DNA from 3 places in the Neobacillus sp. DFD-2R genome. Region 3 is predicted to be linked to each of the others. Evidence: a T-box and tRNA genes for the amino acid it is inferred to sense, from the RefSeq annotation. Region 3 holds a T-box; the other regions hold tRNA genes.
What was found. The T-box of region 3 lies ahead of metG (methionine--tRNA ligase). A T-box ahead of a tRNA ligase gene usually reads a tRNA of that ligase, here a tRNA-Met.

Region 1 (5,579 bases), 1.2 Mb from region 3:
TAACTATTTAATTAACATACCTTCCTTGATCAGGTTTGCCAATTACCATAAAATTCAGTATTAAATAATCGAGGTTAACCGCTAATTCGTTTCCGCTCATCGGGAGTCCGTGCCCCGACACGGCGACTTGCGGCTTTAATGCCTCTAATGCTTTAACAGATTCAAAGGCAGAATTCCAATCAGTTGTGTAATATTTAGGAGGGCCGCTGATTTCCTTTGTTTGCGTTAAAACTTTATAAAGGGATTCTTGTTTTACCGTAACAAATGCATCGCCTACAATAAGGGCCCGATCTAAATTACGGAATAAAGAAATATGACCCGGAGTATGTCCCGGGGTATGGATCCACTTCCAATCCGGCATATTGGGAACTGACCCATCTTGAGGAAGGAGCATGACCCGGCTACTAATATCAATGCCGTGATTCGGAAACATTGGAGACATTTTTGCTACCAGTCCGCTATCAACGGTGGGGTCCCCTGGAGGATAATCCTTTTTTCCGGTTAAATAGGGAACTTCCAGCTCATGGGCATAAACCGGTACCTGCCACTCCTCCAATAATTCAACCAATGAGCCAACATGGTCAAAGTGACCATGTGTTAAAATCACTGCTTTCGGCCGTGCATTTTCTCCAAAACGTTCTTTGGCAACCCTTTTTATTTCATCTGCTGATTTTGGCATACCGGCATCAATTAGGACAAACTCATTTGATTCATTTGGATTACCAAAGAGGAAAAGGTTTACGATTTGATCCGTATAACAAAAAACGTCCGGTAAAACAGCAATACCCACTCCATTACCAATAGAGGTCATTGGCAGAAAGGTATGCTCAAATTTATTATCCTGATGGTGTTCCATCAAATCCCCCCTATTTTTTGCTTATTATTTTCCTAGGAGGGAAAATTATTAATGGTCATTTAAATGCTTCGCAGCAATTTTAAAAGTTTTTTTAATTATAGATATATAATAACATAAAATAAAGAACAATAATGTTCTTTATTAGGTATTTTTTTCTTAAAAAAACTGCCCTTAACTAAGAGCAGCTTTAAATCTCTTTTAGTTTTACTGTCATAAGCCTGAAATGCATTGGTTCGATTTCATTGACTATAACGTTCATTCCTAACGATTGCAGGGTGGCAATAAGCGGTTCACCACGGTGCGGTAAATGAATTTCAAAAATCGTTCCGACAGGTGCTGCATTGATAAAGTTTAATATTTCTCTGCGGGGATGTTCACCTTTCGCAATTCTCTCCCGAATATCCATTACTGCCCGTTTTCCTTCAATTTGAAAGCTATTCATCTTATTCGCACTCCTTTTGTAATTGGATTATGACTAAGATTAACATGATTTAATTCGTATTAAATTGATTTATATCATATAAACTATTCTATTTTCGAAAGGTTTGTGAACATTGCCCTCCAAACGATATAACCGGCGACGATAGATGATAGAATGATAAACAGCAAGATAACAATATATCGGAGTTGAATAAGATGTTTAAGAAAATCTCCTTTATCGCTTCGCTGTTGTTTTTTCTATTAGGAACAAACGTACTTGCCTATTCTAATCTAGAAACTTCTGCTCCCAAAAGCGGAGAGATAATTAAACAACCACTAAAGGAACATAAGCTCTCCTTTACTACTAAACTTTCCACTCCTGTTTTGATAACAGCTAAAAAGACCTTAGCCGGGAAAAGCGAGTATGGAATGAAGGATAATGCCAAACTTACCAAAACAGAGACGCCTTCATTAAAAGCGTATGTTGTTCCTGGATCTGTTATATTCATGATTATCGGTTTAGGAAGCTTTTGGTTAATTTATCGAAGAAAACATAACTAATTGCCCGATTATATACAATAGTAAAAAGCAGCGTAATAAACGCTGCTTTTTACTATCTGCTTTATGTGGTTTATTCACCAAACGGTTTTGTATTATCGCTTGAACCGGTCCAAACAATCAATTCTCGGATAGCATTATTCAATCTTATATTGTTATTGGCGGAGCGGGCGCAGTATTGCTCGAACCGGACTTCCACCCGCTTCTCTCTTTGGACCATGAGACCTGATATTGAAAAGGAGAATCGCCCAGACAAACCGGTATCCCATTTTGCAGCTTTCTGGAAATATCAAAAATCTTCATTTTTTCCCCCTCTTCCAATAAATATTAACAATCTATTTTTTACAGATAAATAGTTTTGATCCTGACCATTTTCCACAATTACCTCCTTTATTAATTCAAAATATACTCCACAATAGAATAGTTATAATCTGTCCAAGTTGTTGGTATGCCTTCATAAGCAGTTGAATTAGCAATCGAATTAATTTTGGAATAAATGTGTCATACATCGTTAAATTACTTTCCAAACAATATCTTCTTGCTTATTGAAGCATTTCTGCGTGCAGAGTAGTTTGGGGTTAATTGGTTCTTACCTTAAAATGAAATTAACCAAATAAAATATTAGCTCAGACCTGCCTTTTCCACCTTTGTCATTCAAAATCAAATTGCTTCGTTTATATTATTTCCTTCATTAATTTGTTATAATAGTGTTTTAACATTATTGAGGGGGAACCTTATTTTTATGTCAGTCGAAGTAAACAGCAAGTTACAAGGTAAAGTAACAGGCATCACTAATTTTGGAGCATTCGTAGAATTACCGGGAGGTTCAACAGGTCTTGTGCATATCAGTGAAGTTGCGGATGGCTATGTAAAAGACGTTAATGACCATCTCAAAGTAGGAGACCAGATAGAAGTAAAAGTGATTAGTATAAAAGACGGAAAAACTTCCTTGTCCATCAAAAAAGCGATAGATAGACCCGAAGGACAAACCTCTTCTTATTCACAACGCCCAACACGCCCGGGAAGAGTTGATAACCGTTCTAAAGACTTCCGCTCAAAAGGCAATTTCAAACCAAAGGAAACTTTTGAAGATAAAATGGCCCGTTTTTTAAAGACTAGTGAAGAGAATTTATCTACCCTCAAACGTAACACTGGTGCAAAACAGGGCGGTCGAGGCGGAAGACGCGGATAACCTGCTGCGTTTTTTAATACTTCATCATATAGAAAAAGGCAAGCCTGTCTAGTAAACTGGCTTGCCTTCTTTATTATTACTCTAATAGCTTTAGCTTATTAAATCAAACAAAAAATAATATAAAAGTTAAATAGATCCATCTCTAAATACGCAGCGTTGAGGCTGTCTGACTGAGAGCCAAAGGGTTCGCTCCATTCAGTAACTGACCATATTTTACATTTACTATAGTAGGAGATTTGTAATTGTTTGGTAATCGACGGGTCCTAGCACCTGGAATTGAAAATGAATAGAAGGGATTCTATTCATTTTTGCTCGAATAATAAATAAAAAAGGTTGGATAAGTTCACATTATCCAACCTTTTTTACTTACCTTATAAATGTTTTTACGCGCCTTAGAAGATTCGAACCTCTGACCGACAACTTATAAGGCTGTTGCTCTATCCTACTGAGCTAAAGGTGCATCTTATGTATGGTTGAGAAGAGTGATTTGAACCTCGCGCCGCTTACGAGATTTCCACCCTTAGCAGGGGCGCCTCTTAAACCTCTTGAGTACTACCCCTAAAAAATTAAATGGCCTCAAGTAGGACCGAACCTACGGCCAATCGGTTAACAGCCGATTGCTCTACCACTGAGCTACTACGGAACAAAAATATATTATTTTATTATGATGGGCCTAAATGGACTCGAACCATCGACCTCACGCTTATCAGGCGTGCGCTCTAACCAACTGAGCTATAGGCCCTAATATGGAGCGGTGATGAGAATCGAACTCACAACATCAGCTTGGAAGGCTGAGGTTTTACCACTAAACTACACCCGCATTTTTAAAATTGGAGGCAACACCGGGATTTAAACCGGGGATAAAGGTTTTGCAGGCCTCTGCCTTACCGCTTGGCTTTAGCCCCATAAATTAAATAGGGCGGCTGATGGGAATCGAACCCACGAATGTCGGAACCACAATCCGATGCGTTAACCACTTCGCCACAACCGCCATCATGGTGGAGGGGGACGGATTCGAACCGCCGAACCCTGAGGGAGCGGATTTACAGTCCGCCGCGTTTAGCCACTTCGCTACCCCTCCGTATATAAGTCTAGTAGAGCATTAAATTTAATGGTGGCACAGGACGGACTCGAACCGCAGACACAAGACTTTTCAGTCCTTTGCTCTACGTCTGAGCTACTGAGTCACACAATCTATATCAACAGTAGTTAACCTACCGGGATAAAAATGGCGGTCCGGACGGGACTCGAACCCGCGACCTCCTGCGTGACAGGCAGGCATTCTAACCAACTGAACTACCGGACCATATTGCGGGGGCAGGATTTGAACCTGCGACCTTCGGGTTATGAGCCCGACGAGCTACCGGACTGCTCCACCCCGCGACGATAATATTATTAAATTTAAATTTAATTAATGGAGGAGGAAGAGGGATTCGAACCCCCGCGCGGTTTAACCCGCCTGTCGGTTTTCAAGACCGATCCCTTCAGCCGGACTTGGGTATTCCTCCAGATAAATGGACCCTGTAGGACTCGAACCTACGACCGGACGGTTATGAGCCGTCTGCTCTAACCAGCTGAGCTAAGGGTCCATTAACACTAACATTAATGTTTAATAACAACATTAGCATTAATTTCTTATATAGCGGCGGAGGGGATCGAACCCCCGACCTTACGGGTATGAACCGTACGCTCTAGCCAGCTGAGCTACACCGCCATTTCAATAAAAATAAATGGAGCCTAGCGGGATCGAACCGCTGACCTCCTGCGTGCAAAGCAGGCGCTCTCCCAGCTGAGCTAAGGCCCCATGTTGTTATTTTAAACATTCAACTGGTCGGGAAGACAGGATTCGAACCTGCGACCCCTTGGTCCCAAACCAAGTGCTCTACCAAGCTGAGCTACTTCCCGATATAATAATGGCGCGCCCGAAAGGAGTCGAACCCATAACCTTCTGATCCGTAGTCAGACGCTCTATCCAATTGAGCTACGGGCGCATTAATAAATTATTTTGGAGGCGGCAACCGGATTCGAACCGGTGGTAAAGGTTTTGCAGACCTCTGCCTTACCACTTGGCTATGCCGCCAATTGATGACTTGAACCCCCACTACTGATTACAAGTCAGTTGCTCTACCACTTGAGCTACACCGGCATATTAATACTAAAAAATTGGTGGAGGATGACGGGATCGAACCGCCGACCCTCTGCTTGTAAGGCAGATGCTCTCCCAGCTGAGCTAATCCTCCATAATAATGAAAGTTATTTTCGCTAGCGCGAAAAAACTTTGGTGACCCCTACGGGATTCGAACCCGTGTTACCGCCGTGAAAGGGCGGTGTCTTAACCGCTTGACCAAGGGGCCGACTATAAAATTAGACAAAATAATAGCCCCAATAGGGGCTTAGCCTGGCAACGTCCTACTCTCACAGGGACAAAGTCCCAACTACCATCGGCGCTGAGAAGCTTAACTTCCGTGTTCGGTATGGGAACGGGTGTGACCTTCTCGCCATTGCTGCCAGACTATTTATTTGAGGTTTCATTCCCTCAAAACTGGATAATGC
Region 2 (5,579 bases), 900 kb from region 3:
TAAATAATTGAAATCATTCCCTGGCGAGAGGAGGACAAAAATAAAGCCCCAAAGAGATGGCCGTCTCTTTAAGGCAGTTCTATACACCAAACTATGATTATGTAAGATATCTGAGGAAGACGGTTAAGGGAGATTTACGACGTTATAAAGATATACCTTCAATGTGATGAGGGCTGCCCGAAAGATCTGTGTTAACCATCCTTCGGCTTTCTTTTGAAAATAAATGTTTTAACGAATATTCTAACCGGAATGTTGGAAGTGTGAATTCATACCAATTTATTAGACTGTTATGGATTGAAAATTATATTCTTTCATAAAATAAGTTGGACTTGTTAGATGAATTCTCAAAGAATGGTTGGAAGAGAGATGGCGATTTACTTATTATTTCTTGAGGGTGTTCCGGATCTTCAATCACTATTAATGGTACTTCTTGTCCGTTGATATTTTTTAATGATTTACCTAAAACTCGAACAATATAACTTGGTTCATATTTATGGGTCTTCTCCAATCTTAGTAACATCCCTATTTCGATTTCATTAAAAGTCATCATTTGTTGATTCCCCCTTCGTATCCATTATATTACTCGCTGAAATTTTTAGCATTCAATTATATCAGGTAATAAATGTAATAATACCAAAAGATACCATTTTGTCTTTCTATTTGATCCTCGAATAAAAATATTAAAAAAAAAATTATTTTTATATTATTTTTGTATCGATTATCACCTATGAACCCGCTAGTTGACATTCGGTACAAAAATCTTTTCATACCGGTAATCACCATCGGTTTCATAAATATTGATGACAGATGCATTTTCTACAGGTTTAAAATTGGTCAAATCCTCAATTGGCCAGTTCATTAGAAAGGTCAGAAGCATTTGAATAAATGCAGCGTGAGTAACGATCACAACATTTTCATACCGCTGCTGCTGCTTTACTCGATCTAATACGGTATTCATGAACATAGTCGCACGTAAGTACACATCTGCCAGCGATTCTCCATTTTGATAGCGAAAGTAAAATTGGCCCGCTGCTTTAAATTCCTTTTTTGCCTCCGGGGTACGATTGTTGAAATCATAAAGATTTCCCAGTTCCCACTCTCTTATAAGCGGGTTTTCATAAAATGGAACTTGCTCCGGAAGAAAAGAATGAATCGCCTTCGCCGTTTGAATCGTTCGCAAATACGGCGAAGCGTATAAAACAGTCTTTTCGTTTAGTTTCGTTTTAAGAAATTCAGCCGTTTTTTGTGCCTGGTTCTGACCGAGTTCTGTCAAGCTATGTTTAGAATCATGGGTATGTGCCATCACTGATCGGTCAATATTATGCTCAGATTCCCCGTGCCGGATAACGTAAATATTCAAATCTCTCCACTCCTTGATTAAGTCAATATTCTTTTATCTAGTAAACCTACACCCATTTGAATTTTAATGCTTTCTTTAAATTAGCAGGCTGCCAACTTAGTTCCGAAACAAATACACCCCAAAACCCAGCGTGTCCCTGCCCCATTTCAAATAGGTTTGTCGCCATGTCCGGATTCGCTGCAGCATCGCTTCACAATCCGGGTCTTCGGGATTTTCTTGACAATAATTTTCAATAGATAAGGAATAAAGCCACTCATATTCATCCCAATCATCCTCATTTGCCACATAGGACCAAAGAGGGATTAATCCTAATTCCTCACCGGCTCTTACCGTCTCCGCATGACTTTTACATTCAGACTCGTCCGCTCCACCAAGAGCCTGCAAATATTCAGCACTTGGTGGCTTCTTCCAGTAGCCTTCTCCTATAATAATAAACCCATTTTTCTTTACGAGACGCTTCAGCGTCTGAAGAGTAGTCTCCAGCCCGCCCAAAGCGTGGGTCGACCCGATACAAATTCCGAAATCATATCCTTCTTGTTTACAGTTCTCGACTGCCAGCTTGGCATCTTCCACAATAAACTCAATACTGTCCTCGGGAATTCTGTTACTTGCTCGTTTTTTTGCTTCCTCGATAGAACCGTCATACACTTCTATCGCAGTTGCTGAAATATTATAATTTTCCACAAGACGAATCAGCAGTTCACATTTTCCTGCTCCAATATCAATTGCTTTATCCTTTGGCTTTGGTGATACTATTCCGATCATTTTCATGATCTTTTCTTCACTTATTGGATTACTAAATGTATGATTGCGATGGGCAATCGCAGAAAATCTGTTTCTCTCCAAATTTATTTCTCCTTTTCTCTTGAATAAAATTCCAGTTATTTTCTTTAAGTTTAAATTTTAATTACTTATACGGCAACCTTGGAAAAAATATTTACTAAAGATAAATAATTTAATCATACTTTTTCAACAAAACTATCACCGCTACGCAGAAATCAAAAAAGACACCATGTAATTTTTAACATGGTGTCTTTTAGTATTGTTTTATATGTAAAAATTCTAAATTGTCTTCAAGATGATTATAAGCTCGTAATACCATTCCATATAATTTAGATGTTCTTTATATAAAATGGCTCCGCAGGTAGGACTCGAACCTACGACCGATCGGTTAACAGCCGATAGCTCTACCACTGAGCTACTGCGGAACAAATTATGGTGGGCCTAAATGGACTCGAACCATCGACCTCACGCTTATCAGGCGTGCGCTCTAACCAGCTGAGCTATAGGCCCATTATTTGGAGCGGGTGATGGGAATCGAACCCACTACATCAGCTTGGAAGGCTGAGGTTTTACCAGTAAACTACACCCGCAAATCTAAAAATGAGAATGATGGCTGGGCTAGCTGGATTTGAACCAACGCATGTCGCAGTCAAAGTGCGATGCCTTACCGCTTGGCTATAGCCCATTAATATAATAATTATTGGGGCGGCTGATGGGAATTGAACCCACGAATGTCGGAACCACAATCCGATGCGTTAACCACTTCGCCACAACCGCCATAATCGACAGTGGTAGTAGGAAACGAATTCCTCTAAAAGGTTTCGAAACCTTGTCTGCCTTTAACAAACACTTTAATCATGATGGCTCAGGACGGAATCGAACCGCCGACACAAGGATTTTCAGTCCTTTGCTCTACCGACTGAGCTACTGAGCCATATAGTACAGTATATATATCAATAGCAGTTGCCTACTAGAAAAAAAAACTGGCGGTCCGGACGGGACTCGAACCCGCGACCTCCTGCGTGACAGGCAGGCATTCTAACCAACTGAACTACCGGACCAAATTGCGGGGACAGGATTTGAACCTGCGACCTTCGGGTTATGAGCCCGACGAGCTACCGGACTGCTCCACCCCGCGACGATAATATTATTAAATTTAAATTTAATTAATGGAGGAGGAAGAGGGATTCGAACCCCCGCGCGGTTTAACCCGCCTGTCGGTTTTCAAGACCGATCCCTTCAGCCGGACTTGGGTATTCCTCCATATAAATCAACCATGTAGGACATAAACCTACATAGAAAATGGTGAGCCATGAAGGACTCGAACCTTCGACCCTCTGATTAAAAGTCAGATGCTCTACCAACTGAGCTAATGGCTCTAAAACTACTGGTGCCGGCTAGAGGACTTGAACCCCCAACCTACTGATTACAAGTCAGTTGCTCTACCAATTGAGCTAAACCGGCAAGAATGGTGGAGGATGACGGGATCGAACCGCCGACCCTCTGCTTGTAAGGCAGATGCTCTCCCAGCTGAGCTAATCCTCCATAATAATGAAAGTTATTTTCGCTAGCGCGAAAAAACTTGGTGACCCGTACGGGATTCGAACCCGTGTTACCGCCGTGAAAGGGCGGTGTCTTAACCGCTTGACCAACGGGCCAACTCTAAAAAACAAACATAAGTATAGCCCCCATTGGGGCATCGCCTGGCAACGTCCTACTCTCACAGGGACAAAGTCCCAACTACCATCGGCGCTGAGAAGCTTAACTTCCGTGTTCGGTATGGGAACGGGTGTGACCTTCTCGCCATTGCTGCCAGACTATTTTCTTTGAGGTTTCATTCCCTCAAAACTGGATAATGCAGAAGAAGTTTGGTAAAAACGAGTTCACCTTGTTCATATAAATATGACTTGGTTAAGTCCTCGAACGATTAGTATCAGTCAGCTCCACACGTCACCGCGCTTCCACCTCTGACCTATCAACCTGATCATCTTTCAGGGTTCTTACTAGCTTGACGCTATGGGAAATCTCATCTTGAGGGGGGCTTCATGCTTAGATGCTTTCAGCACTTATCCCGTCCGCACATAGCTACCCAGCGATGCCTTTGGCAAGACAACTGGTACACCAGCGGTGCGTCCATCCCGGTCCTCTCGTACTAAGGACAGCTCCTCTCAAATTTCCTGCGCCCACGACGGATAGGGACCGAACTGTCTCACGACGTTCTGAACCCAGCTCGCGTACCGCTTTAATGGGCGAACAGCCCAACCCTTGGGACCGACTACAGCCCCAGGATGCGATGAGCCGACATCGAGGTGCCAAACCTCCCCGTCGATGTGGACTCTTGGGGGAGATAAGCCTGTTATCCCCGGGGTAGCTTTTATCCGTTGAGCGATGGCCCTTCCATGCGGAACCACCGGATCACTAAGCCCGACTTTCGTCCCTGCTCGACTTGTAGGTCTCGCAGTCAAGCTCCCTTGTGCCTTTACACTCTACGAATGATTTCCAACCATTCTGAGGGAACCTTTGGGCGCCTCCGTTACTCTTTAGGAGGCGACCGCCCCAGTCAAACTGCCCACCTGACACTGTCTCCCACCCCGATGAGGGGTGCGGGTTAGAATTTCAATACAGCCAGGGTAGTATCCCACCGACGCCTCCACCGAAGCTAGCGCTCCGGCTTCTACGGCTCCTACCTATCCTGTACAAGCTGTACCAAAATTCAATATCAGGCTACAGTAAAGCTCCACGGGGTCTTTCCGTCCTGTCGCGGGTAACCTGCATCTTCACAGGTACTATAATTTCACCGAGTCTCTCGTTGAGACAGTGCCCAGATCGTTACGCCTTTCGTGCGGGTCGGAACTTACCCGACAAGGAATTTCGCTACCTTAGGACCGTTATAGTTACGGCCGCCGTTTACTGGGGCTTCGATTCAGAGCTTCGCTTGCGCTAACCCCTCCTCTTAACCTTCCAGCACCGGGCAGGCGTCAGCCCCTATACTTCGCCTTGCGGCTTCGCAGAGACCTGTGTTTTTGCTAAACAGTCGCCTGGGCCTATTCACTGCGGCTCTTCGAGGCTATTCACCCCAAAGAGCACCCCTTCTCCCGAAGTTACGGGGTCATTTTGCCGAGTTCCTTAACGAGAGTTCTCTCGCTCACCTTAGGATTCTCTCCTCGCCTACCTGTGTCGGTTTGCGGTACGGGCACCTTTTATCTCGCTAGAGGCTTTTCTTGGCAGTGTGGAATCAGGAACTTCGGTACTAAATTTCCCTCGCTGTCACAGCTCAGCCTTCACGCAAGCGGGATTTGCCTCACTTGCAGCCTAACTGCTTAGACGCGCATATCCAACAGCGCGCTTACCCTATCCTCCTGCGTCCCCCCGTTGCTCAAACGATAAAGAGGTGGTACAGGAATATCAACCTGTTGTCCATCGCCTACGCCTTTCG
Region 3 (5,579 bases):
TCATAACCGCAAATACAAAAACAAAACCATGGCTTGGATTTAGGAAGGTTAATAATAAACCGGAGAAGAATAATAATAGATTTCCAATAATTAATAGGATTCGATACCCATACTTTAGAATCCATTTTCCTGCCGGGACGGCAGCGGCCATCCATCCGATGGCGGTACCCAATAGGGCCACTCCACTCATGAATAACGAAAGTCCTGCGATATTTTGTAAGAATAATGGTACAAAACTGGCTGTCCCGAATAAAGCGGTTGTTCCAATAAAGGCATTGATGTTAATCTGTGCAATCAGCTTATTTTTAAACATGGAAAGCGGAACGATCGGTGACGTTTGTTTTTTCTCGTAAAAATAAAAAACAACGAGCAAGACGATTCCAAGTAATAAATATAAGGACCTATTTTCCTTCACAATCGTATCTAATAGAAGGAACGTGACACCGACAGCGAAGAGAACGGCACCAATATAATCGATCTTTGCTTTTTTGGGCTGATAATTTTCTTTATAAGGCAGCAGCGTAACAAACGCAATTAAACAAATGGGGAGGTTGACAAAGAAAATCCATCTCCAGGTCAAAACCTCAACGAAAAAGGATCCGAGTAAGGGGGCGAGAACAGCTGACAAGCCCCACATAGCTGTAAATAACGCTTGAATTCTGCCCCTTTTCTCGACTGAAAACAAATCTCCGGCAATGATGGCAGGGAAAGGCATCATAAAACCTGCTCCAATTCCTTGAACGGCCCGAAAGATAACCAATTGAACCATACTGGCTGACATCCCGCAAAGAAAGGATCCAACCAAAAATAATAAAATTCCAAATCCAAATACTTTTTTCCGTCCGAACAAATCAGATAATCTGCCGGCCACAGGAGAAAGAATCGTACTAGCAATCATATAAGACGCAAACGACCACGCATACAGGTCAAATCTGCCCAGCTCTTTTGCGATAATTGGCATCGTTGTGTTCATAATCGTTGAATCAATCGACGCTACCAACATGGCAAGAACAATACTGATCATTACGGTAGTTCTGCTACTCATTTAGTAATCTCCTTTTTCGTTCGATAAGCGGATTTCCTTACAGATCTCCCATTATCGAACAATATGATTTTTTTACCTACTATAAATGAAAATTCTCCAAAGCAAAAAGCATTTTTGCCTTGTTTTACCGTACTTAGCTTCCTCTTTGAAATGGTATTGCTACGATAAAATGTGGGGAGTTTGAATCCTGTTGGAGGAGTTTTTTTGAGTTTCTAATATCTTGAGCATGAGATATATTAAAGGAAATAGCCGATTGTGTCAAGCAAGCTGATTGTTCAGAAGTTTTGTTTTAGTAAGTGAAAAGTGAAACAATAATTGACATTCTTTTTACCGTTTTAGATGAAAATAAAAAACGCCAATAAATTGGCGCTGAAATGTTAGTATTTGTCTAAATCGGTATCTATTTGTGCTCCATACTTACCACGCGGTTCAGGAGCCTCGTCTAATACTATTGGCTTTTGAGAAGCATCCGAAGATAAATCATTATTTCTTTTATTTTTTAATGGTGCTTTTTCATTTTCATCCAATGGAATCACCTCCATTTATATAAGGTTTGGAGATGTGGGGGATTATATACATATTTTGATATATATAAAGTAAACATAAACAGGAATATATGGTGAAGGAGTAAAGCTATCTTATTTTTTCTGTTCACAGATGTCCAAAATTGTGCAATACAGGAGAGAAGTAGTGAAAAACAAGATTCTAGATTGCATAATTAAATAATGAAAAATACCCAAATAGCACCATTAAAAAGCCATAAAAAACTCTAAATCGCATATGATTCATATGATTTAAGAAGATAACGTTCGATAAACTCAGCTAATCCATCATTTTCGTGGTGTCCTGTAATAAAATCAGCTACTGCTTTAACCTTTTCGCTAGCGTTCCCCATTGCCACACCTGTACCGACATGACGAAGCATCTCTATATCATTGGGTCCGTCTCCAATGGCTACGACTTCATTTGGATTAATTCGAAATTCGGTAAGTAAGCTTTTTATCGCAGACCATTTGGAAACATTAGGAGCAACCATCTCAAACCCGTCATTCCAATCGATGACTTCTGCTTCCTTTTTAAACAAAGCAGAAATTTTCGGACTTGGTGCACCTGTTCGAACACTATATTTAAGAACATCTTGATAATTTGCCTGTCTTAAATCTCCAATATACCGTGGCGGAATTTGCCCAACTTTTGTCCAATAATCGATTTCTTCATTTGTTTCTTTACAATAAAGCCCATTTGCTGTATGGATAATAACATTACAAGGACTTTCAGCAGTCAGATGGTGAAAGCGTTCTTCGTTCAATCGGACGGTTTTCATTTGCATAATTCTTCCTGTCTCTGCATCGTGAATAGCGGCACCATTCAAACAGATCATCGGAGTTCGTAATCCAATTTCTTTATGGTAGGGAGCGGTTACTTCATAGTGTCGACCAGTGGCTAGAAAAACCTTAACTCCCTGATTAATGAGCCTATAAATGGCTTCCATATTTCGGCGGGAAATGTAGTTTGAGGCTTTTAATAGTGTACCATCCATATCAATAAATATTGCACGCACATTCATCTATACTGCCTCCTCATTCGTTGTTAAAACAATCATATCAGCTGAATATTAAAGCCTAGTAAACTCAGTGTATAGATTAAATGAAGTTTATTGGGAAGCAGGAGACGGTTCTCTATCTGAGTTATATATTTAACCTTCTATATAACGCTTTTATATTTTAAATTTTTGTGTAATAATAAGGAAAATATATTTGTTAAACGCGATGATGAGGAAAGTAAGTCAACCTTCATTTTCTTACAGAGAGCTTCGGTAGCTGAAAAGAAGCAGAAAATAGTTGATTGAAAATGGCCTTTGAGCAGCAAAGTCGACTTTCATTTAAATGAATTAGACCTTGACGAGATTTGGCACTCGTTATATATGTCAAAGTATAAGAGTGATTCATTCGCTCCGTACTTATTGAGGCTGATAATGTAAATTATTAGTGAATTAAGGTGGTAACACGAGATATACCTCGTCCTTAGACAATCATTTTGTCTAAGGGCGAGGTTTTTTTATTTAGGGAGGATAAATATGACCATTTTTATCGGAGGAGCATGGCCTTATGCTAATGGTTCACTGCATTTAGGGCATGTAGCAGCTTTATTACCAGGTGATATTTTAGCAAGGTATTACAGACAGAAAGGAGAAAAAGTGCTTTATGTGTCAGGAAGTGACTGTAATGGCACGCCAATATCAATACGAGCAAATCAAGAAAATACGACAACTGAAGCGATTGCAAACCGTTATCACGAAGAATTTGTAGATTGTTTTCAAAAGCTAGGTTTCACCTACGATTTGTTCACTCGTACAGATGCCGAACATCATCATAAGTCAGTACAGGCAATCTTTTTAAAGTTACTTAAAAATGGCTATCTTTACAAAAAGACGATTGAGCAGGCCTATTGTGAAACGGATCATCAATTTTTATCAGATCGATTTGTAGAAGGAATTTGTCCGAATTGCGTTGCGAAAGCAAGGGGGGACCAATGTGATAATTGTTCTGCTATTTTAGACCCACTTGATTTAATTGATAAGAGATGTAAGATCTGTGGGAACCAGCCCACCATTAAAGAAACAGAGCATTTTTATTTCGCGTTTAGTCAATTTCAGAAACAATTAGAAGCATTTGTGGGGAAAGCGCAGCAGGAAAATAGATGGCGTGAAAATGCGATTACATTAACAACTCGATATTTAAAAGAGGGTGTACCCGACAGAGCTGTTACGCGTGATTTGCCAAATGGTGTTGATGTCCCAATAGCAGGCTTTGAAGGTAAGAAAATTTATGTATGGATTGAAGCAGTGGCAGGCTATTTAACAGCAAGTATCGAATGGACGAAGCAACAGAACGAAAATATAAAAGATTGGTGGAATAAAGACACCATTTCTTATTATATTCATGGGAAAGATAATATTCCGTTTCATACTGTCATTTGGCCTTCTATTCTAATGGGCATCAATAATCACTCTTTACCAACACATATTATTTCGAACGAGTATTTGACATTAGAAAAGCGGAAGCTATCGACAAGTCAAAATTGGGCTGTTTGGGCTCCAGATATTTTAGAAAGATATGATGCAGACTCTATCCGTTATTTTTTAACAATCAATGCACCTGAAAATCGGGATACTGATTTTTCGTGGCGTGAATTTGTATATAGTCATAACAGCGAATTACTAGGGGCATATGGTAATTTTGTTAATCGTACGTTAAAGTTTATTGAAAAATCTTATGATGGTAAAACACCTGAAGGTAAGATTAATTCAGAAAATAAAGCTAAAATTGGTCAACTCTATAAAGAAGTTGGCTTACTTATTATGAATGCTCATTTTAAAAAATCATTAGAGAATATCTTTGAATTTGTGCGATATGCAAATAAATATTTTGATGAGCAGAAGCCATGGATTCAAATTAAAGAGGAAAAATCCTTATGTGATAATACAATGTCAAATTGTATCTATATAATTTCAAATCTTGCACAACTTCTTAATCCTATTCTTCCTTTTTCAAGTAAAAATGTTAAAGAAATGTTAGGATTAAATGAACTAAGTTGGGAGGAAATTGAAATAACTTCTATGTCTCTTAAAAAAATTAAACCACTTTTTAAAAGGATTGATTTAGAAAGAATTGAAGAGGAATTAGAGAGATTAAATGAAGGCATTTTATAATTAGTAATGATACCATGTTATTCCATACTTTATATCTAGAGGAGGAGTTTTATTTGTCAAGAAAGGCTTTTAGTGCATCTGGAGCTGTAGCTATTGGACCATATTCACATGCAATTGAATCAGGAGATTTACTTTTTTTATCCGGGCAAACTCCGGTAGACTCACAGACTGGAAAGCTTGTAGAAGGTGATATTGTTGAACAGACAAATCAATGTTTTAAGAATCTTTTCAATGTATTGGAAGCAGCAGGTTTAGCACCTGATAATGTTGAAAAAGTGAATGTATTCTTAACTGATATGAATAATTTCGCAGCAATGAATAAAGTTTATTCAAAACAATTTTCTGCTCCATATCCTGCTCGTACAACAATTGGTGTGTCATCCCTACCTCTAGGAGCACAGGTTGAAATAGAGATGATAGCTAGAAGATAAAATTCAGGTAAAGAGGGCTTGATCAAAATAGCTAGAGCCCATAAAAACCTCTATTTTTCTTAATGACACCTATATATGCTCTGACTGCATCCAAAATCTTATGTCTCCAGAAAAATGTTGTAGGAAAGCTTGCCCCCAATTTTTTAAACTAGACCTTGATTCTCTATATACCTTATCTTCAATAAGAATTAGAGCTGATCAGCTCTTTTTTTTGTAGTTACGAAGTAAACGAGTTATTGTATTAATTGTTGGGGATATTATTAAAACACTACTGGGGTTTCTGGATATTACCAAAACAAAGTTGTTCACAAAAATTTCATAAAATTTACTCCGTTTATCTATAGTTTTGTAATATATTTAGTTCGGTAATAAATGTGATAATAAGGAAAAA

Region 1: it encodes a tRNA-Met, which carries the amino acid that the T-box ahead of metG (methionine--tRNA ligase) is inferred to sense. The anticodon was not compared.
Region 2: it encodes a tRNA-Met, which carries the amino acid that the T-box ahead of metG (methionine--tRNA ligase) is inferred to sense. The anticodon was not compared.

What each region holds. Positions count from the first base shown of each region.
Region 1 covers NZ_CM173228.1:4,750,254-4,755,832, forward strand. The annotation lists gene AC3ANV_RS23755 (MBL fold metallo-hydrolase) at 8-856, opposite strand; gene AC3ANV_RS23760 (amino acid decarboxylase) at 1,044-1,298, opposite strand; gene AC3ANV_RS23765 (hypothetical protein) at 1,493-1,837, shown strand; gene AC3ANV_RS23770 (S1 domain-containing RNA-binding protein) at 2,577-3,026, shown strand; tRNA gene AC3ANV_RS23775 (tRNA-Ile) at 3,413-3,486, opposite strand; tRNA gene AC3ANV_RS23780 (tRNA-Asn) at 3,598-3,664, opposite strand; tRNA gene AC3ANV_RS23785 (tRNA-Ile) at 3,695-3,768, opposite strand; tRNA gene AC3ANV_RS23790 (tRNA-Gly) at 3,774-3,846, opposite strand; tRNA gene AC3ANV_RS23795 (tRNA-His) at 3,945-4,017, opposite strand; tRNA gene AC3ANV_RS23800 (tRNA-Tyr) at 4,023-4,107, opposite strand; tRNA gene AC3ANV_RS23805 (tRNA-Asp) at 4,256-4,332, opposite strand; tRNA gene AC3ANV_RS23810 (tRNA-Met) at 4,336-4,409, opposite strand; tRNA gene AC3ANV_RS23815 (tRNA-Ser) at 4,442-4,534, opposite strand; tRNA gene AC3ANV_RS23820 (tRNA-Ile) at 4,542-4,615, opposite strand; tRNA gene AC3ANV_RS23825 (tRNA-Met) at 4,667-4,740, opposite strand; tRNA gene AC3ANV_RS23830 (tRNA-Ala) at 4,758-4,830, opposite strand; tRNA gene AC3ANV_RS23835 (tRNA-Pro) at 4,855-4,931, opposite strand; tRNA gene AC3ANV_RS23840 (tRNA-Arg) at 4,941-5,017, opposite strand; tRNA gene AC3ANV_RS23845 (tRNA-Cys) at 5,033-5,106, opposite strand; tRNA gene AC3ANV_RS23850 (tRNA-Val) at 5,191-5,266, opposite strand; tRNA gene AC3ANV_RS23855 (tRNA-Glu) at 5,306-5,380, opposite strand; rRNA gene rrf (5S ribosomal RNA) at 5,423-5,538, opposite strand.
Region 2 covers NZ_CM173228.1:5,011,859-5,017,437, forward strand. The annotation lists gene AC3ANV_RS25140 (hypothetical protein) at 302-550, opposite strand; gene AC3ANV_RS25145 (histidine phosphatase family protein) at 737-1,360, opposite strand; gene AC3ANV_RS25150 (class I SAM-dependent methyltransferase) at 1,457-2,206, opposite strand; tRNA gene AC3ANV_RS25155 (tRNA-Asn) at 2,494-2,568, opposite strand; tRNA gene AC3ANV_RS25160 (tRNA-Ile) at 2,577-2,653, opposite strand; tRNA gene AC3ANV_RS25165 (tRNA-Gly) at 2,660-2,733, opposite strand; tRNA gene AC3ANV_RS25170 (tRNA-Gln) at 2,754-2,828, opposite strand; tRNA gene AC3ANV_RS25175 (tRNA-His) at 2,845-2,920, opposite strand; tRNA gene AC3ANV_RS25180 (tRNA-Phe) at 3,005-3,077, opposite strand; tRNA gene AC3ANV_RS25185 (tRNA-Asp) at 3,128-3,204, opposite strand; tRNA gene AC3ANV_RS25190 (tRNA-Met) at 3,208-3,281, opposite strand; tRNA gene AC3ANV_RS25195 (tRNA-Ser) at 3,314-3,406, opposite strand; tRNA gene AC3ANV_RS25200 (tRNA-Lys) at 3,447-3,522, opposite strand; tRNA gene AC3ANV_RS25205 (tRNA-Thr) at 3,532-3,607, opposite strand; tRNA gene AC3ANV_RS25210 (tRNA-Val) at 3,613-3,688, opposite strand; tRNA gene AC3ANV_RS25215 (tRNA-Glu) at 3,727-3,801, opposite strand; rRNA gene rrf (5S ribosomal RNA) at 3,845-3,960, opposite strand; rRNA gene AC3ANV_RS25225 (23S ribosomal RNA) at 4,051-5,579, opposite strand, start outside.
Region 3 covers NZ_CM173228.1:444,579-450,157, forward strand. The annotation lists gene AC3ANV_RS02125 (MFS transporter) at 1-1,045, opposite strand, end outside; gene AC3ANV_RS02130 (hypothetical protein) at 1,423-1,572, opposite strand; gene AC3ANV_RS02135 (HAD family hydrolase) at 1,815-2,612, opposite strand; T-box leader at 2,806-3,074, shown strand; gene metG (methionine--tRNA ligase) at 3,123-4,757, shown strand; gene AC3ANV_RS02145 (RidA family protein) at 4,811-5,188, shown strand.